2 regions of the Sporosarcina sp. NCCP-2331 genome follow, and region 2 is predicted to be linked to the other one. Evidence: a T-box and tRNA genes for the amino acid it is inferred to sense, from the RefSeq annotation. Region 2 holds a T-box; the other holds one or more tRNA genes.
The links. The T-box of region 2 lies ahead of leuS (leucine--tRNA ligase). A T-box ahead of a tRNA ligase gene usually reads a tRNA of that ligase, here a tRNA-Leu.

Region 1 (10,625 bases), on a different contig from region 2:
GGCACTGTTTGGCTTTTCAAATGAAACATGGCTATTATTTGTAAGCCGTCTACTTGGCGGTGTAGGTGCTGCCTTCATTATGCCAGCTGTTGTTACGTATATTGCCGATAAAACGACGCTAGCAAATCGTGCAAAAGCATTAGGCTACCAATCGGCTGCGATTAGTTTAGGGTTTATCATTGGACCAGGAGTTGGTGGATTTATTGCAGAGTTTGGGATACGCGCACCGTTCTTTTTTGCTACTGTCATTTCATTAATTACTGCCATTGTTATTTTCTTTGTATTAGACGATTCAATTTCAACAGAGCAGCTAGAAAAAAATCGTGCAACTGCTGTACGACCAGCGTTTACTCAGGAGTTTAAAAAATCTTTTCAGCCACAGTACTTCACACCACTACTAGTCGTGTTCGTACTAGCGTTTGGACTTGCCGTTTATGAAATGATGTTTGCCTTATTCGTCGATGAAAAACTTGGCTTTACGATCCGTGAAATTTCGGTCATTATTACAGTCGGCTCAATCGCTGGGGTTGTCGCTCAAATTTTATTCTTTGACAAGATGGTCAATTTAATTGGCGAACGAATGCTGATTAATTTAACCTTATTATCTTCTGCTATTTTTATCTTTATTTCGATTTTAATAAACGGTTACTGGACGATGATTGTCGTTACGAGCATTGTATTCTTCTCAGGTGATATTTTACGCCCTGCTGTGACAACCTTTTTATCAAAAATTGCTGGGGAAAACCAAGGGTATATTGCGGGTATGAACTCTGCTTACACTAGCTTAGGTATCATAATAGGACCGATTATTGGCGGTATTTTATTTGATATCAACATCGATATGCCGTATGTATTTGCCGCAGTTGTGCTCGGCATCGCATTTGTTATTTCAAGTACAAAATTAAAGAAGCCTCACCTGAATTAAACCTACTTAAAAATTCACTATCTCATTAGATAGTGAATTTTTATGTTATGTCCAAATTAGTGCGAAGTACACTTTCACATAAAATATGTACTTTCATTTTATTGAATCATACAAAAAAGCCTCCTGTATAAGCAATGTCACACCAATAGCTGTGCACACTAATTATACAAAAGGTATGTATTGGTAAAAAATTCACAGATGGTACATTTCACTGGCCGTAATCATTTTTTCATATAGCAGTCAACCGATGAATCAGAGTAAGAAATACGAAAGGAATAGCGCCTTTTTCAATTTAGACTCACTTAAGAGATTTAAAAACGTAAATTTTCCAGTTTCTCTTTAATAGGAGGAGCACAACAGATTTCATGCTGTTTTTTTAACTTCAGCTGTTACTTTCTTACCCGTCTCATCCATAAGCATGATTGCGATAATGCTTACAATTAATGGTACAAGGAAAATGACCATTACAATCTGCATCGACATTCCGAGATCAAGTAATCCTTGGAGAACTATAGGAATGAAGAAAGCTAATAACCAAGCCGCCGCAAAGACGAGTGCCATCGCTGTGCCAACAAAAGAAGGTTCATTCGAAATATCTAAAATCTTAACTGCGTAGTATACATTAAAACCAGCGAAACCTATTCCAAATATTATCGTGAATGCTATAATAGCATTAGAGTTGTCAATGCAATATACCCCTAACGCACCAACGATCATTAAAATAATGAAAGATATAGCAAGGAGTTTTTTGCGTTTCAAGACTATCATGATTGCACCGGAGATAATACTGCTTATAACCGCTACTATTGTCATCATACCAGTCACATTAGCAGCATCTGCTTCACTGTAACTATGTACAATCTGAAGGTATGCGGCCTCATATTCTAGAAATGCATTTCCACCTACCGCAAATCCAGCTACACTGATTGTTAGCAAAATGATAGTTTTGTTCTTAATGACCCGTAAAATATTACTTTTTTCACTCCTACCTTCTGCTTGTTCTACAGCATCGTCTTTTCCACTACGTTTCGGATCTCTGGCAAATAGTATATAAATAACGCAAAGAACTGCCATAAAGATTCCATAAACACCGAAAACTGCTTGCCAATTATTCACAAAAGAAAGGATTGGTAGGGTAATGTAGAAAGTCGCCGCCACCCCAAGATAATCGAGCGCAGAACGTGCACCCATCCAAGCAGCATGCTGTCGTTGTGGAAACCACTGCGCGATGACAACAGGAGCAAGAGGAACAAATATACCCCAAGAAACACCAACGATAACTCTTCCGAGTAGGTGCAGTGCAAAGCTGTCTCCTGAAAAGAAAGCCATCATACTACCAATTGCTGCCAAGGCTAATGAAATAACCGCAGTCCACTTAGCACCAATTTTATTTATAATAACACTTCCAACTAAAGCAAAAACAGCAACTACCAAGAATATGATACTTATTAGCATCCCAACCTGGCCTAAATTCCAATTTGACGTCTCAACTATTGTAAGCATAACTGGTGCGGGTGCCATGAGTAAGAGGCTGTACATAAATGTCATAAACATGACAAGTATACCATTTAAATAACTTAAAAACGTTGCTTTTTGCATTCTTGTACCCCCATGATATTAATGTTTTCTATAACAACATTATCAATATTGTAAAATCTGTCTATAACAGTTTCATTTCTAAATTAATTACAATTACCCCATCACTAACATTGCAAATAAAGAGTGGATATTCTGAATATATTTCTTAAGGTTCTAAATCAAAGTAATTAATTGATAGGAACCATCTCGCAAACCAAAATTTTTTTAGAAAATAAACGAATCTGATTTGAAAAATTCAAATCGGATTCGTCTTTAGTGAATAAGAATACATTTGTTCATTTAATAACTATTATCCTTTACAATAACATCGTTTAGATAAGCTCATTTCATAGAATAAGTAAACCATCTTTGAAATGTTTGTTTGACCTCTTCGATTACCTTCTCTTCACTTTCCTTAATTTCTATCGGTAAAATATTAGCTGAATCTAAAAATGGATCCTCGGTGACAGCTGTCCTGATACCACTCATCTCCTCAATAATTGCCAATGTACAAAATGGAGCATAAGCAGGGTTATAGCCACCTTCCTGACTAAAGAGGATTTTCCCACCACAAAGTTCTTCTGCTAAATCTACGACAATTTTTGTGAAATTGCGATATCCATCTGAAGTTACTCTCATTCTTCCAATCGGGTCAAAAATACTTGAATCCTGACCTGCTGATATTAATATAAGTTCTGGTTGAAACTTCCTGAAAACTGGCTCAACAATTTCTTTAAACGCAGCCGTATACCCTGCGTTTCCAGTCCCGGCTGGAAAAGGAATATTAATATTATAACCTTCTCCACTCCCTTTTCCGGTATCTTGAACATGCCCCCCATTATATGTGAATTGTTCCTGATGAATAGAGACGAACAAAACGCCGTCATCTTCATAAAAAATATCTTCGGTGCCATTTCCATGATGAGCATCCCAATCAATGATCGCTATTCTCTCTAATCCATACCTTTGACGGGCATACTCTGCACCAATTGCAATATTGTTAAATAGGCATAACCCCATACCAGCATTCCGTGTTGCATGATGACCCGGTGGACGACTTAAAACATAGGCATTATCCACTTCATCATTCATCACAGAGTCGATCCCACTCATCACACCACCTGCTGAAAGAGCTGCAATCTCAAACGTGCCTCGATCAATAAATGCCTCAGGATCAATTGCTCCTCCATCATTATCACTCAGATGTTTCACCTTTTGAATATAAGCTGAATCATGACACATTTCGAGCTCATTAATTGTCGCCATCTTCGGTTTAATTTTAGTTAGTTCTTTCATGATCTCTGTACGCTCGAGCAAATTTAAAGTTCTTTTTTTCGTTTTCGGTCCATCCATATGTTCATCCGGTTCGATAAACTCTCCTGAAACAAAAAATGCCGCCGTCTCAACATTTTGCCAAACATTATGCGTAAAGTATCTTTCATCTGTTACTAGACCAGTTCTTCTTTTCATTCTTACTCTCCCCTTTTCTTATGTTTGTCTTACAAATTATTTAATTATTTAATTCTTAAATGCTGAAAATTAATTTGTTCACTTACGTGTATCTCTTCACTCCTTTCAAAACTACTTGTAATCGCTTTCATGAAAGCTGACGATAAATTTATTATAAATGAACAGATAAGAGAAACATATTACCCAGACAGGCCATATTTTATATTCAATTAATCTAGGTAAGGAAATTTCCAATCTTCAACTTTGCAAAAATATGCAAGATACGATATTTGACTTATCATAAGAGTCTGATAAAGTATTGACAAAGAAAGCATCTTCTCTAAGGCTTGGTGCACTACCTATATTAACCTAAGAACAGAGGGGTTTTTGTTTTTTTGATAAATATTTGAATCCAATTTCAAGTACAAAATAAGGTTAGTACATCTACCAACTCTGAAACTGGAGAGTAATTTAACATGAAGGGAGAGAAAGGATATGGTGTATCATTCTTTAAATGATCAAAATTACGAAAAAACACTTTATTTAATGGATGAGCTATCAAAAACTACTAGCAGAAATTTTCGCGAAGATGTACTGTTATCAATTAAACATATATTTGGGTTCAATCAATCAATTTTTTGGCTCTTTGATGGAGAAAATAAATTACACGATCCCTATAGTTTGAGTATAGATGCATCAATCACCAGTAATTACTTAAATCATTATTTGGATATGGATCATTTTGCTCCACACAAGCTTTCACAGATGATTCCTAGGCAACGAGTTATCAACACTTTTGATATTATAACGAAAGAAAAGCTTGAAAACAGTATTATTTATCATGAATACTTGAAGAAATATGGATTCGACAGCTTTACAGCTATCTTTCTAGTAAACGGTAATAAATTAGTCGGGGTATTAGATTTAATTTTCGCTAATAAAGAAGAAGTACCAACTAAAAGTGAATTGATGTATATGGAAATACTTTCTAGATTTTTAGTCCAAAAAATGGACAAACATGTGACTGTCATCGAGGGCACTGGCGATCGTGCGAGCAATCCTTTGACCGCCCGTGAGAAAGAAGTGTTACTGCTCATAAAACAAGGATATCCCAATAAAGAAATTGCCGAAACTCTTTTCATTAGCGTGAACACAGTAAAAAAACATATACAAAGCCTTTACCAAAAATTCGAGGTAAACAATCGGACACAACTCAGTTTTAAACTTACTTCAAATTTTTAGAAATCACTTGAGATTAAATATATGTCAGGTCCTTTACACTAGGCAGCTACAAAAAAATCGTGCATCCGCTGTATGACCAGCGTTTATGCAGGAGTTTAAAAAATCTTTTCAACCACAGTACTTCACCCCACTACTGGTCGTGTTTGTACTAGCGTTTGGACTGGCCGTTTATGAAATGATGTTTGCCTTATTCGTCGATGAAAAACTTGGCTTTACGATCCGTGATATTTCGGTCATTATTACAGTCGGCTCAATCGCTGGGGTTGTTGCTCAAATTTTATTCTTTGATAAGCTGGTCAAAGTATTTGGAGAACGAATGCTCATTAATTTAACCCTACTGTCATCCGCTATTTTTATCTTTATTTCGATTTTAATAGACGGTTACTGGACGATGATTGCCATTACGTGCATTGTATTCTTCTCAGGTGATATTTTACGCCCTGCTGTGACAACCTTTTTATCAAAAATTGCTGGGGAAAACCAAGGGTATATTGCGGGTATGAACTCTGCTTACACTAGCTTAGGTATCATAATAGGACCGATTATTGGCGGTATTTTATTTGATATCAATATCGATATGCCTTATGTATTTGCCGCAATTGTGCTTAGCATTGCATTTGTGGTTTCAAGTACAAAATTAAAGAAGCCTCACTTCAAATAAACCTACTTAAAAATTCACTATCCCACTAGATAGTGAATTTTCATTTTATAATCAAATCACTGACCTTAATCATTTTATTATCTCGCATTCAGCGAATGTTGTTGTTTAATCTCCTTTATAGATAAATGTACACTATAATTCCCATATTCAAGAATTTTATCTAGAAAGAGATTCAATTGTTCTTGAGAGCACACTTTTACTTTTATATGGTAACAGCCTTCTCCCGACACCCGATGAACTTCCATCACTTCTTTTCGATCATTCATTAATCGAATAAACGAATCATGGTCTGTTGTTTTCATATAAAAAATAATAAACGCTGTATAAGAAAGACCTAACTTCGTTTCATCCACTAAAAGAGAGTAAGCTTTAATGATACTATTTTCCTCAAGTTTTTTTATTCGATTCCCTACTGCTTGTCCCGTCATATGAATTTGTTCGCCTAAGTCTTTCCATTGGATGCGTGAATTATCGGACAGTAACCGAAGGATTTGAAGATCAATGTTATCAAGTTCCATAATACATTCCTTTCACCATGAAATTTTTTGAGCTAAAAGCGTTTCGCCAACCTATCGATAAATATCAATAGACGAGATATGATTATAGTGTACCAAAATACATTCAATGAGGTGGAGAAATAATGAGCACAGCGCTAATTATTGTAGATATTCAAAATGACTATTTTTCTAACGGTAAGATGGAATTAGTTAATCCAGATAAAGCCGCGGCTAATGCTGCTAAAGTTCTTGAATGGTTTAGACAAAACAATAAAGAGAATATTTTTCACGTTCAACATATCGCAGCTGATCCAGCAATGGGATTCTTCCTTCCAGATACAGAAGGTGCCGAAATACATGAAACCGTTAAACCTTTGGATAACGAAAGCATTATCATCAAACATTTCCCTAACAGCTTTTTACAGACTGATTTGGAAAGCAAATTAAGAGAAAATGGCGTAACCAAGGTAGTAGTTGTAGGCATGATGACACATATGTGTATTGATGCCACAGTCAGAGCTGCAGTGGATCTAGGCTTTGAAACTACACTTATTGAAGATGCATGTGCGACACTCGACTTAGCTTATGAGGGTAAGGTCGTTCCAGCTGAACAGGTTCATTATGCGTTTGTCGGTGCAGTTAACGGTATGTATTGTGCTGTAACTTCAACTGAAGATTTCCTGCAATAAGAACCACGATCTTAAATATAATAGGTATTTGGGAATCCGCTTATTTCCAAATGCCTTTTTATTTTATCGTTTTTCGGAAACTATCAACGGATTATTATGTGGAAAACCATCTTATTTAGTATGATTTATTCAGTAACATTACCTTTTACTACTTCATCTAATTTTCCTTATTCTGGATTAATCACTAAGCCGTAGACAGGTGTTCCCTTTGTAAGTAGGGTGCTCCTTAATCATATTCACGCTATCTTTTACATTTTCAAAACCTGTTAGCCATTCAATATTAATTCACGCAAACTCTAATGTATCAAATGTTTGTTTAGAAACGCTCTTTCTTGCATTTTCTTAATTGTTTCCACTGAACTTATATTGTTTTACCGCACCCATGATGCCCAATTACACAAACCTCAGTTACTTTTAGTTCATACAATGCTGTAACCGAGCACTATAAAACATCCTTAAAGATATGTTTTTTAAAATTCTTTCGGCATCCCCTCTATATTCTTCCGAGATAATTCGCTAATGTTTTTGCTTATTATATAGTAGGGGTTTTTTATGATGTTTTTGCATTTAACTATCCTGTATCTTTTTCATAGCCATGAAATGCAGGTAAAAATAAAATAGATTTCATGGATGACTGGTCGTCCTTCAGTAACTAATGAAAGGGATACATAGTATGACGCCGGCTGTCATGGTAGATAAGGCTCATCTATTGGATCGAAAGATGTTGGTCGAGGTCCGCTTCCTTTTGAATTTTAAGTTGGATGCGCAAAGCCCGATGGCCCTCATTATGGTCGGCCAAAGTGAAATTTGAGACAAGCTGTTTAGTCCAAAATAGAAATACATAATTTTGAAAAGGAAAAGTACATAACGCTGCAAAGTAGGTTTTAATAAAAAAAGGCTTGCCGGCCTCTTCAAACTTCTCCACTGTATTGGTATCGAATCAAAACCAATGGAGGTTGAAAGGAGTGCTGACAATACCTAAAATTAATTGTATCAAACTAATAAGAAATAAGACATCCAGAAAAGTAAAATTAACATGGACAGTCAAAGCGAAAAGAGCAGAAGAAAAGCACCTCAACTATAACAATAGTCAGGCTCTCTTTAAAGAGCTTTCCAGTCGTTTGGACAAGGGAATGGGTTACTTGTATTGGGGTTGGGTTTATCCACTGGTATGCATTCTGTGAAATGGTAGGACTAACGAGGATGGACTTCAATTTTGAAGACGTTACAATAAATATATAGAAAAAACTTGGGATTACGCAAAGAACTCACCTGGAGGTTTCAGCACTCCGAAAAATGAAGAGTCGATTCGAGTTATAAAAGTAAATAAATTTACGATGTATTTATTCAAACGATTATTTGAAATGACATCTATAAACATTCATCAGCTAGTTTTTTTATTCCAGCATCAAAATATAAAGTTATAAGTAATGCCAATTTGAATAAGTTATTGGATAAATTTTTAGACTTACTAAAAATAATGAAAATTAATTTACACTGATTGCGCCATCCCCATGCCAGCATCTTTTATACCAAAAAGTATCAATGAACACATGGCAAACGACTCGGACATAAAGACTTCAAAACGACTTGGAAAATCTACTCACACATTCTAGATGAAATAAGAGAAGAGGATGAAGATGAACTGTTTCAATCTTTGATAAGATGGCTGTGAAGAATTTGTGTGATCTTTTTCAAAACACATAGAATTCTATCGTATTCAACCAAAATAAAAAGCATCTACAACATTGTTAAACAATGTTGTAGATGCTTCAGGCCTTTCTTAAATTAACAGGAAAAGACCAGTAGATACCCGAGGCCGGACTTGAACCGGCACGCCTCGCGGCATCGCATTTTGAGTGCGACGTGTCTGCCATTCCACCACTCGGGCAAGATTCTAAAATAAATTATAAAATTTGGAGGCGGCAACCGGAATTGAACCGGTGATAAGGGTGTTGCAGACCCTTGCCTTACCGCTTGGCTATGCCGCCGCTGTAATGGAGCGGAAGACGGGATTCGAACCCGCGACCCCGACCTTGGCAAGGTCGTATTCTACCACTGAACTACTTCCGCGTATCTAACTGGGGTAGCTGGATTCGAACCAACGAGTGACGGAGTCAAAGTCCGTTGCCTTACCGCTTGGCTATACCCCAAAAAATATGGGGCGGACGAGGGGAATTGAACCCCCGAGTGTCGGAATCACAATCCGATGCGTTAACCACTTCGCCACGCCCGCCATAGTATTAGTAATTATATTATAGAACTAATGAAAATATTCATGGGGCGGACGAGGGGAATTGAACCCCCGAATGTCGGAATCACAATCCGATGCGTTAACCACTTCGCCACGCCCGCCATATTTTTATTAGTAGGTATATCTAGTAAAGCTACAGGGGCAGTAGGAATCGAACCCACACCAAAGGTTTTGGAGACCTCTATTCTACCGTTGAACTATGCCCCTAAATGGTGGTGGGGGACGGATTCGAACCGCCGAACCCGGAGGGAGCGGATTTACAGTCCGCCGCGTTTAGCCACTTCGCTACCCCACCAGTAAGGATGCCGGCGAAAGGACTTGAACCCTCAACCTACTGATTACAAGTCAGTTGCTCTACCAATTGAGCTACACCGGCATATTAAATTAAAATGGTGGCTCAGGACGGAATCGAACCGCCGACACAAGGATTTTCAGTCCTTTGCTCTACCGACTGAGCTACTGAGCCACATTTGCTATGTTTAAGAACTTCGCTTAATACAAAGCGTATGTAAAAAAATAAATGGCGGTCCCGACGGGAATCGAACCCGCGATCTCCTGCGTGACAGGCAGGCATGTTAACCGCTACACCACGGGACCATTGGTTGCGGGGGCAGGATTTGAACCTGCGACCTTTGGGTTATGAGCCCAACGAGCTACCACTGCTCCACCCCGCGATAATATTAATGCTTACTATGCATTTTCTTCTACGCATCCAGTATAAGGGACACCTTACGCTTCGCTGTCGGTGTTACTCGCATTCTTCGTAATGCTCGTTGCTCCACCCCGCGATAATGCTATTCAGAAAAATGGTGGAGGATGACGGGCTCGAACCGCCGACCCCCTGCTTGTAAGGCAGGTGCTCTCCCAGCTGAGCTAATCCTCCTGGGTAAAATTGCGATAAGCTTCGCATTACTGCGTTAGCTGCAATCGCTCAATCAGTCACGTACTTAGGTACGCTCCCTCTTTCTCTCAATTGCTTTCTTGTAATGCTCGCTTCTCCCAATTTTACAGAAGCTGCGATAAGCTTTGCATTACGTGAGTAATAATTGTCTTGAAATGGTGACCCCTACGGGATTCGAACCCGTGATACCGCCGTGAAAGGGCGGTGTCTTAACCGCTTGACCAAGGGGCCGTGCAATAATGTATATGAGAGTGTAAATCTGGCGGAGAGCAAGGGATTCGAACCCTTGAGGCAGCGCAAACCGCCTACACGATTTCCAATCGTGCTCCTTCGGCCACTCGGACAGCTCTCCAATTTGGCTCCGCAGGTAAGACTCGAACTTACGACCGATCGGTTAACAGCCGATTGCTCTACCACTGAGCTACTGCG
Region 2 (10,625 bases):
AATAGTTTCTGGAACGGCTCTTTCGTCTGGACCACGCCGATATCATACAATACCTTATGCCAGAAACGTGCATATAATAAATGCAGCACCGCGTGCTCTGCTCCGCCTACATAGATATCGACCGGCAGCCAGCGTTTTGCCAGTTCCGGATCTACCAATGCTTCCTCATTATGAGGATCGATGTAGCGTAAGTAATACCAGCAGCTTCCTGCCCATTGCGGCATCGTATTCGTTTCGCGGCGGCCCTTCATTCCTGTTTTCGGGTCTACTACATTGATCCATTCCGTAATATTCGCAAGCGGTGATTCACCTGTTCCGCTCGGCTTAATATTATCCGTCACCGGCAGCATTAGCGGCAAATCAGATTCCTCTACCGTTGTCATTGTACCGTCTTCCCAATGAATGATTGGAATCGGCTCGCCCCAATAACGCTGGCGGGAGAACAGCCAGTCGCGCAGACGATACGTAATTTTACGTTCTCCGGTGCCCTGTTCTTCAAACCATTCAATTGATTGCTTGATTGCTTCTTCTTTATCCAGCCCGTTCAGGAATTCAGAATTCACATGCTCCCCTTCACCTGCATAAGCTTCCTCTTCAATATTGCCGCCTGAAACGACTTCAATAATTGGCAAGTCAAATGTTTTTGCAAATTCATAATCACGCTCGTCATGCGCAGGAACCGCCATGATTGCCCCAGTACCGTAAGATGCCAATACATAATCTGCAATCCAAATCGGCATTTTCACACCGCTTGCCGGGTTCACCGCATATGCCCCGGTAAATACGCCGGTTTTATTTTTTGCCAAGTCCGTACGTTCCAAATCACTCTTCGATTTCACTTGGTCTATATACTGTTCGACAGCTTCGCGCTGGTCGTCAGTCGTAATCTTCTGTACTAATTTATGCTCTGGCGCCAAAACTGCATACGTCGCGCCGAAAATGGTATCCGGACGTGTCGTGAACGCTTCAAATGAAAGATCAGTATCAGCAATCTCAAATTTGAGCTGTGCACCTTCCGAACGGCCGATCCAGTTGCGCTGCATGTCTTTTAAGCTTTCAGGCCAGTCCAGCTCATCTAAATCTTCGAGTAAACGATCAGCATATTCCGTAATACGCAATACCCACTGACGCATCGGGCGGCGTTCGACAGGATGATTCCCGCGTTCAGACAAACCATCAATTACTTCTTCATTTGCCAGAACCGTCCCTAACGCAGGACACCAGTTGACCGGCACTTCATCCACATACGCAAGTCCCTTATTATACAGCTGAATAAAAATCCACTGAGTCCACTTATAATAGCTTGGATCAGTCGTGTTGATTTCACGGTCCCAATCATAAGAAAAACCTAATTCCTGCATTTGACGCTTGAAAGTTGCAATGTTTTTCGCTGTAAATTCAGCCGGATCATTTCCTGTGTCGATTGCATACTGCTCTGCTGGAAGACCAAAGGCATCCCAGCCCATTGGATGCAGCACGTTATAGCCTTGCTTGCGTTTGAATGCACTTAGAATATCCGTTGCAATATAGCCCAGCGGATGACCCACGTGAAGACCCGCTCCAGACGGATACGGAAACATGTCCAATGCATAAAACTTCGGTTTTGACGGATCATCCGTCATTTTATACGTCTTATTTTCGTTCCAATACTTCTGCCACTTTTCTTCAATCTGTGCATGATTATAGCTCATCTGAAAATTCCTCCAATTCAAATAAAAAAGCCTCCGCCCCTGTCATAAGGGACGAAAGCCATATAGATTCCCGCGGTACCACCCAAATTGACGGTTGAATCCGTCCAACTTGAATCCTTAACGCGGAATACGGTATCAGTTACATCAATTCACCAATACAGGCTCCCAGGCGAGTTCGTTCTTCGTTTATACAGACTTGCACTGACCGTCTGCTCCCTGAAAATAAACGATAGAAGTACTATTCCTGATCCAAACCTTCATTATTTTCTTCAGTTTACCCGAAACATCGTTTGAATACAAGCCTTCCCTGTCGCTTTCTGACGTATACATGCGGATTGTTAAGATTGTCATATGATGCAGATGCTGATTCCATGGTACAATGTTTTTGGTAAAGGAGCTGGAAACAATGAACACATCAACATTTCCGTTCCCTAGTGAAGGGAAACGGTACCATACATGGTCACGTCATTTAAAAGATACATTCGGATGCAAAATTGCGAAAGTCGCGTTGGACGCCGGTTTTGACTGTCCAAACCGTGACGGTACGGTGGCGCATGGCGGCTGCACATTTTGCAGCGTCGCAGGTTCCGGCGATTTTGCTGGAGACCGCGTCGATCCAATCAGCGTACAATTTGCGGAAATCAAGGAACGTTCGCAGCGCAAATGGAAAGACGCGAAGTACATGGCATATTTCCAGGCCTACACTAATACACATGCCCCCCTTCCTGTACTGAAGGAAAAGTTCGAAGCGGCCCTGGCACAGGAAGGCGTCGTTGCACTTTCCATAGCAACCCGTCCGGACTGTCTTCCCGACGACGTTGTCGAATATTTGGCTGAGCTGAATGAACGTACTTATTTATGGGTGGAACTTGGATTGCAGACTGTCCATGAATCTACGGGCAAATTAATTAACCGCGCACATGACTTTGCCTGCTATCAAGAGGGTGTTGATAAGCTGCGAAAGCACGGTATCCGTATATGCAGCCATATCATCAACGGCCTGCCGGGCGAAACGGAAGAAATGATGATGGAAACCGCACAGGCTGTTGCAAAGCTGGACGTGCAGGGAATTAAAATTCATTTGCTTCATTTACTAAAAGGCACGCCAATGGTGAAACAGTATGAAAAAGGCAAGCTGGAATTCTTGACGAAAGAGGCATATATCAATTTGGTCGTTGATCAACTGGAGATCATGCCTCCTGAGATGATTGTGCATCGGATTACCGGAGACGGACCTATCGATATGTTGATCGGACCGATGTGGAGTGTAACGAAGTGGGAAGTTTTGAACGGTATTGATGCGGAGCTGGAAAGACGGAACAGCTGGCAGGGTAAACATTATCTTCAAGAGGTGACAATCGATTGACAGACATTATTTTGCACCGTGTCCTGCCTATTTCAAAGCGGCTCATATCTGAACGGGTGCAGTCAGGAGAAACGGTAGTCGATGCGACTGCGGGTAATGGAAACGATACATTATTTTTGGCCGAACTGGTAGGAGAAAACGGCCATGTGATCGCTTTTGATATTCAACAGAAGGCGCTTGATGCAACAAAGCAGCATCTTGGCGAGTTGGCAGGTCGCACCCGGCTGATTCTGGACAGTCATGCAATTGTCCGGGAATATGTGGATGGAGAAATTGGCGGAGCGATGTTCAATTTGGGATATTTGCCATACAGTGAAGACGAGAGCATCATTACCACTCCTTCTTCCACTATTGCTGCGCTCGATGCTCTGCTTGGCTTGCTGAAAAAATCCGGTATCATTACAATCACCGTGTATGACGGTCATGATGGCGGCAGTGAAGAGCGTGATGCGCTGCTTGCATATATCCGGACGCTGCATCAGGGAGATGTACATGCAATCCGCTATGAATTGCTGAATCAGCGCAGAAACCCTCCGTTTTTGATTGCTATGGAGAAAATGAGGGATTTTACGGAAGTGCGTAAAGTGGCTGATGAATAAATGAAAGCCCGTGAAACTGCTTAATTCAGCAATCACGGGCTTTTTGAGATTATTATGTCTGTCTGATATCTGAAATAGTTTTTGCTTCTAAGAAATTTGTTTCTTTCGTAAAGCGCAGTAATTGTCCGGCCGTTTCCTCAGCCGTACTTAGCTGACCCTGTTCTTTATAATTAACGAATTTCTCAAGATGTGGAAATTGTTCAGCTGATGAGGAACGGATAGTTTCCTGCATCCCCGTGTCAATAATCCCCGGAGCGATAGAGACAATACCCACTGGATTGGCGGCTTGTCTCTGTTCAAGAGCCACAACTGCGGAAAAGTGATCCAGCCCCGCTTTTGTTGCACAATAGATGCTCCAACCCTCATATGCAGATCTTCCGGCACCCGAAGAGATATTCAACACTTTCTTTGTCCCCGTAAACTCTTCCAGAGAAGCAATAAAAGTGTTGATTAATTGAATCGGTGCCGTCAAGTTCACTTGTACAGCCCGTTCGACTTCTTCAGCGGGCAACGCGCCGGTTAAGCTGATCGGATCGATGACTCCTGCGTTATTGATAAGAGTAAACGAATCCGCTTTGTCCAGATGACGCGTCACAATTGATTTCAGCAGTGCGGACGCTTTCTCTGTATCCGTTACATCAACCTCTTTTAGATGTTCAAGCTGATCCGGATTTGAGCGGGCCAAGCCATATACTGCTGCGCCATCGTCACCGAATTGCTTGTACAGTTCCTTGCCGATCCCTTTCGAAGCCCCTGTAATAATCACTATATCCATTTCGAATCACTCCCCTATCATAACAAGCTGCTCATTGCTGCTATGTATTCATCCGCTGTTTTGTCCGGCAGCTCAAAAAAAAGAATCCAGCAATAGATCAAAATAGCGACCACGATAATAATCAGCAGTATCCTCTGACGTCTGTTCAAAAAGTCACGTCCCTTACTAATTCTATACTGTTATAACTATAGCATAACAGGTCTGCAGCATTATGAGGACAAGCAAAAAAACCTGCATGTAAGATGGAATGAATGCAGGCTGGAAGTTTAAACTAGATTTGAGAAGCAAACTTATACGCCCCGCCATTTTTGATTCGAAGCAAATCTGCTAGTGTTTTAATGCCCTGCCGTTCAAGTTTCTTTAACAGCTCCGTAAATACATGTGCAGTAGTCAAAGCGTCCCCCAACGCACGATGCCGCTCAAAAACTTCTGTTCCAAACATTTTCGCGTAGTCTTCAAGATCCTGCTGCTCGCCCGAAGGATCTAAATAGCGTATCAAGTGCATCGTATCAAAAGAAGTCGGCATTTGGAATGTATATTTCTGCCTTCCTAATTCTTTCTTAATGACCATTTCATCAAAATTGACATGATGCCCCACCCAGCCGCCGCTTTTGTTTTTTTCAATAAACGCAAAATACTCTTCTATTGCGGTCAGCGGCATAGGCGCCTCGTCTACTTGTTCCTGCTTTATATTAGTTAATTTTTGGATTAAAGGCGGAATCTCTCTTGAGGGATTTACAAATGTCTGAAATACCCGGTCTGTGACTTGAAACCCTTCCACTTGCACCGCACCGATCTCAATCATACGGTCACTCGCTCCAATGGCGAAGCCTGTTGTTTCCGTATCAAATACAGTAAAACTCATATCTTGCAGCGGGGTATTCAGCTGAAGTGATTGCTGCAGCTCGTAGGTTAATTTTTTCTTCTTCCAAAACATGGTTTTGCTCCCTTTCTCTTTATATAGTACATTACGCACAAGGTGCACAAGGATTTTCATTCAAATTATATGAACTCGATATTTATAATTTAGACAGCAAATGAGATTGCAGCGCTCTGACTGTCTCTAATGTCGACCGCAGTTCATTTAATTCCCAGCGCCGAAGTTTCCGCAAATCGATTTCTGTTGAAATCTTTTCGTTACGCAAATGCTTTTCCCATGACATTGAAATACGTATACTCAAAGATATTTCGTAAGCATGCCGTATTTCTTCTGCAAAGTCTTTTGTGAATTTCTTTTTTTTCTGCAGCGCAGAGATGATCTCTAATGGAGTCGCATTAATTATTCCATTGCTCACACCCAAAATTTGCAGGCAATGATGCAGTGGGAATAGAGCATGCTTCTTTATATCAATGACGTCTGCTTTACTGCGACCACGGAAAATGGTCAAGAAATTCTGCTGCAGCTGCGGTATCGGCTTTTCTCTCTCTTGCTGAGCCATATAATAAATAAATGTTGAAGACTTTCTCAATTGAGTATTCACCATCTGCACAAACCGGTCATTTACTGACGGATCTCCGTAAAGGAACCGGAACGACAAAAAGTTATAGCCGAGCAATATCTGTTCAGGTGTCGACTGCAAAGCCCACTGACGAAGGCGCTGCTGCCATTCTCCCATCGTGCCGCGCCACTGTGATTCACTGGCCATCATGAACCCTTTACATCTAGTATACCCGGCTTGCTCCAAATGAACGACAATTTCATTGCCTAGAAGCTCAAAATACTTTTCAACCAGTTGTGATTTATTTTCCGCTGCGTCTTCATAAACAAGAAAGTGATCCTGATCTGTAAGCATAAATTGTTCACCGCGAGCACCGCTTCCCATTTGATACCAGGCAAACGGTACCGGAGGCGTGCCGGCTCCTTTACTTTCCAGCGATTCTAACGCGAGAAGAACACAGTGCTTCGCCAGACGATCATAAAATTTCGTGATGATTTCCAAAGTGTGAATAGTAGAGATTTCATCTTGAATCAAATTGGAAAGCACATCATAAATTGCTGCTTTGACGACAGGAAGGTTTTCGAACGATGATTCTTCAATCGTCTTTAAGATATTCATTGAATTTCGGTCACGTTTTGTAATAAGTGTGGCAAACGTGACGATCCCGATAGGTTTGCCTGCTTTGATGACCGGCAGATGTTTAATCCCGTGTTTGTAGAACTTGGAAAGTGCCTCATAATAGTAATCTGTCAATCTTACGGTATGCGGATTTTTTGTCATGACGTCTTTTGCCAATAAACCTATTGATGAGCCTCTTCCCGCTATAACCCGTTCCACAAGGTCTTTTTCTGTGACAATGCCGTTCAATTTACCTGCCTGGTCGGTGACAATAATGGAACTGATCGAATGCTTGATCATCAGCTCTGCAATTTCTTGAACTTCTGCTTCTGCATGAATTGTCACCACCGGGCTGCTCATAAAATCCTGCACACGGCGCACATATGGTTCACTTTCTCCGTATTCATCTGCCAGACGGACCTGCTCACCTAAAGATGTATACACGTTTGCGAGACGCATTGACATTTTGCGTAAAACATAATCGCGTACATTCTGGTCGTCCATTCTCTTCTTGATTACTTCATACGGCACCTGAAGGCAGATTGAGTTTTTCGCCACTTCCATATCAATATGATGCTTATCGAGAGGTCGTGCCATTTCGCCCAGGTAATAGGCAAAATTAGAGAATCCAATGATTTCGTTCTCCTGGACTATTTCCAGCATGACAGAGCTTCCATCCTGTCCTTCAATCTGCACTTCTGCAGAACCTTGAAGGATAATTAGCAGACCCTCCTGCGGTGTTTTGAAGTAATTGGACTTCTCAGCACGTTCATACAATTTTAACCTGCAGTCTATCAGCAGCCGGTCGAACTCCTCTTCGTCAGTATCCGCAAATAAAGGATTGTTATGGATCCTTTCATACAATGCACGATCTTTAATTGTCTGCAGCACATCAAAACCCCCTTTTGATCACATACACTTTATTTTACTAGTCGGCTGACAGATTCAGTACATAAAAAAGCTCCTCCCTCTGTGTGACAATCAGAAGGGGGAGCATTTCATGATGATACGACTGTTAATTAATTATCAAGCTCTTTGTATCCAGTTTCAGCTTTGAAACGCACTTCTGCATACGAAATTTCGAGCTCTTCGTGCTTCTTCGCGCTTAGAACTGTTCCAAGCCATGCTCCGAGGAACCCTGCAGGAACAGAGAAAATCGTAGGAAGCGAATACGGGAAAATCGGATTCCCTGTAAACAAGGCAGCTCCTGGAACCGGATTCCATACGCTCGGACTCATTGCTACAAGCACAAGTGCCACAATTAGCCCTGATAGCATCGATACCAACGCGCCTGTTGTATTGAATTTTTTCCAATAGATCGTCAATAGTATAGTTGGCACGTTTGCAGAGGCTGCAACACAGAATGCTAAAGACACTAGGAATGCTACGTTTAATTTTTCAGCGCCTAAGGCAAGAATAATAGAGAACACGCCAATTGCAATAGAAGCCCAGCGTGCAGCGTTAACCTGCTGTTTCTCAGTTACATTACCATTTTTGATAACTTGACCGTAAAGGTCGTGAGCAATTGCAGAAGCTCCAGATAGTACAAGTCCTGCTACGACAGCAAGGATTGTTGCGAATGCAACCGCTGCTACGAAGGATTCAAGTGCATTTCCACCGAGTACTCCTGCTAGCATTGGCGCAGCCATGTTTCCGGCAGCATTTTCCGCAATAATTGCATCTGCTCCAACAAATTTTGCAGCTCCAAAACCAAGGAAGATTGTTAGTACATAGAAAAGACCGATAATCCAAACAGAATAAATTACAGAAGAACGCGCCGTTTTTGCATCTTTCACTGTAAAGAAGCGCATTAAGATATGTGGAAGACCCGCAGTACCCAAAACAAGTGCCAGTAATACGGATATCAGGCCGATGGTATCTTTATACACGACCCCTGAATGAAGGAAAGCTTCTCCATGAGGAGTTGCTGTTCTCATTGCATCGAACATACCAATGAAATTAAAGTTGAACTTCATGAGCACCAAGAATGAGATAATGATTGTACCCGCCATTAAAAGCATAGCCTTAACAATCTGCACCCAACTCGTTGCAGTCATCCCGCCAAATAAAACATAAATCAACATCATCGTTCCTACGATTAAAACTGACATGTTATATGGTATACCAAATAGTAATTTAATTAGCGCGCCTGCACCTACCAGCTGGGCAAGCATATAGAACATAACTATTGTAATAGTGTTTAATGCAGCCGCTCCGCGAACTTTCTTCGCACCAAATCGCGCACCAATCATATCAGCCATTGTAAACTTACCTAAGTTTCGAAGCGGTTCTGCGATTAGGAACAATACCACTAAGTAAGCTGTCAGCCAACCAATACTATAATAGAAGCCATCGAAACCATTTAGTGAAATCGCACCGGCGATACCCAAGAATGAAGCTGCTGATAAATAGTCACCCGCGATGGCCAAACCATTTTGCCAGCCGGTCAATGATCCGCCAGCTGTGTAAAAGTCGCTCGCAGTAGTTGTTTGCTTAGCAGCCCACCATGTAATATAAAGTGTCAGCGCAATAACTGAGAAGAATATAAGTATTGAAATAAAATCCATCTGCATTTGCAGGACCCCCCTTTTTTAAGACATTTATTTTAGAACATTTTTTTCTATAATCTTGTCTACATCATTATCAAAATGCTTTGCTTTATTCATATAGATAGAGGTAAATACCCAAACCATAATAAACATGGAAAATGCATAGACCCAGGTCCATGTCATATAGCCGATCGCCCGAGTTTCAAGAATCTTCGTATATCCTGTTAAAAGTGGAAGTATAAAGTACGCTGCGAAGAAAAAGATTACGTAAGGTCTTGAAAATGTCTGTTTGCGTTTGACTAAGGCTTTAAAGTCCTCTGTTGCAACGATTTTCTCATAGTCTAATGTGGATTTCCCACGAGTCGTTTGATTGCTCATTTGTTAATCCCCTTTCTATTTTATATACTTACTGAAAAAGTTGCCAAATCCCTCCACTTTCTCTGAAAACGCTTTCATCATAAAGCCAACTAGACAATATGTACCAGCGAAACAGTATTTTTATTTGTTATAGTACACATGTAAACAATACCAAATATTTACTTGATTTGCAATACCTTTTTTTGAAGATTTGTAAAATTTGATATACTAAGGTAAAGCAAGATTGGTATAGACATTAATCTAACAAAAGCCCGTGAAAGTTACAAGGACAATTTTAATTTTTCTTATTTTTAATTTTAAAAATGTAATAAAAACTCTATTTGAATTTCCATTTTTTGAACGAAAATAAATTGATACTGTTAAAGCACAGCAAAAAGATGTAGTATATTGTATATCGTTAGCATTTAGAAAATGCTCATTTAATGTACTTATTATAGAGAAAGATGGTGTGAGAAATTGCCTATACCTACTAATCACGCACAGCCGGTCCGTAAAACAGCCAAGGAAAACGCCTTCGGTCAACTGCAGAAATGGATTATTGACGGCACGCTTCAACCTGGCGAGAAATTAAATGATGTGGAACTTGCCGAAGCACTTGGCGTCAGCCGGACACCAATACGTGAATCCCTTCAGCTGTTGGAAGTGCAGGGTTTTGTCCAGATGTTCCCCGGCAAAGCTACTCAAGTAACAGAGGTCCAGCGGGAATCTATCTCTGAACTTCTGCCTCCGCTTGCCGCACTGCAGGCGCTGTCTGCGGAACTCGCCATACCCAATTTAACAGACAGTGTCATTAAAAAATTACGCGATACAAATAAACGATTTGCCTTGGCAGTTGAGAAAGAAGATTATTTTCAGGCGTTGAAGATAGATGAAAAATTCCACCAGATTATTGTCGATACTGCAGCCAACACTTATATATCTTCCATGCTTGTGTCTCTGCAGGCTCATGTCCGCAGATTATTTTTTCATAATTCCATTATACTCACTTCCCAATCCATTTCGGAACACGAACAAATTATTGATTTAATGAGTGAGCGTGATGGAGAGCGAGTAACTAAAGTTATGAGGGAAAATTGGCTGCGTGCAATCGAGGAATTTCATTCAGTCGAGAAATTCAATTCCTAAAAAGAGGATCCGGCGTCAAGCCCGGATCCTCTTTTTATGACTGTTTTTATTGGACAGAACAACTGACAGCCCAAAGACAGCAGTT

Region 1: it has a tRNA-Leu gene. The T-box ahead of leuS (leucine--tRNA ligase) is inferred to sense a tRNA for this amino acid. The anticodon was not compared.

The regions. Positions count from the first base shown of each region.
Region 1 is NZ_BRCD01000048.1:1,402-12,026, forward strand. It holds gene NCCP2331_RS17430 (MFS transporter) at 1-925, shown strand, start outside; gene NCCP2331_RS17435 (MFS transporter) at 1,289-2,524, opposite strand; gene NCCP2331_RS17440 (class II histone deacetylase) at 2,846-3,973, opposite strand; gene NCCP2331_RS17445 (response regulator transcription factor) at 4,448-5,194, shown strand; gene NCCP2331_RS17450 (MFS transporter) at 5,280-5,855, shown strand; gene NCCP2331_RS17455 (Lrp/AsnC family transcriptional regulator) at 5,933-6,373, opposite strand; gene NCCP2331_RS17460 (cysteine hydrolase family protein) at 6,496-7,041, shown strand; tRNA gene NCCP2331_RS17465 (tRNA-Leu) at 8,852-8,932, opposite strand; tRNA gene NCCP2331_RS17470 (tRNA-Cys) at 8,959-9,032, opposite strand; tRNA gene NCCP2331_RS17475 (tRNA-Gly) at 9,040-9,114, opposite strand; tRNA gene NCCP2331_RS17480 (tRNA-Gln) at 9,123-9,194, opposite strand; tRNA gene NCCP2331_RS17485 (tRNA-His) at 9,202-9,277, opposite strand; tRNA gene NCCP2331_RS17490 (tRNA-His) at 9,321-9,396, opposite strand; tRNA gene NCCP2331_RS17495 (tRNA-Trp) at 9,432-9,502, opposite strand; tRNA gene NCCP2331_RS17500 (tRNA-Tyr) at 9,506-9,590, opposite strand; tRNA gene NCCP2331_RS17505 (tRNA-Thr) at 9,599-9,671, opposite strand; tRNA gene NCCP2331_RS17510 (tRNA-Phe) at 9,686-9,761, opposite strand; tRNA gene NCCP2331_RS17515 (tRNA-Asp) at 9,817-9,892, opposite strand; tRNA gene NCCP2331_RS17520 (tRNA-Met) at 9,895-9,969, opposite strand; tRNA gene NCCP2331_RS17525 (tRNA-Val) at 10,103-10,178, opposite strand; tRNA gene NCCP2331_RS17530 (tRNA-Glu) at 10,353-10,427, opposite strand; tRNA gene NCCP2331_RS17535 (tRNA-Ser) at 10,457-10,548, opposite strand; tRNA gene NCCP2331_RS17540 (tRNA-Asn) at 10,553-10,625, opposite strand, start outside.
Region 2 is NZ_BRCD01000005.1:69,811-80,435, reverse strand. It holds gene leuS (leucine--tRNA ligase) at 1-1,691, opposite strand, end outside; T-box leader at 1,736-1,952, opposite strand; gene mnmL (tRNA modification radical SAM protein MnmL/YtqA) at 2,098-3,057, shown strand; gene mnmM (tRNA 5-(aminomethyl)-2-thiouridylate-methyltransferase MnmM) at 3,054-3,656, shown strand; gene NCCP2331_RS04465 (SDR family NAD(P)-dependent oxidoreductase) at 3,709-4,431, opposite strand; gene NCCP2331_RS18380 (hypothetical protein) at 4,449-4,580, opposite strand; gene NCCP2331_RS04460 (3'-5' exonuclease) at 4,703-5,368, opposite strand; gene NCCP2331_RS04455 (DUF294 nucleotidyltransferase-like domain-containing protein) at 5,451-7,379, opposite strand; gene NCCP2331_RS04450 (solute symporter family protein) at 7,508-9,055, opposite strand; gene NCCP2331_RS04445 (DUF485 domain-containing protein) at 9,089-9,415, opposite strand; gene NCCP2331_RS04440 (GntR family transcriptional regulator) at 9,872-10,540, shown strand; gene brnQ (branched-chain amino acid transport system II carrier protein) at 10,556-10,625, opposite strand, start outside.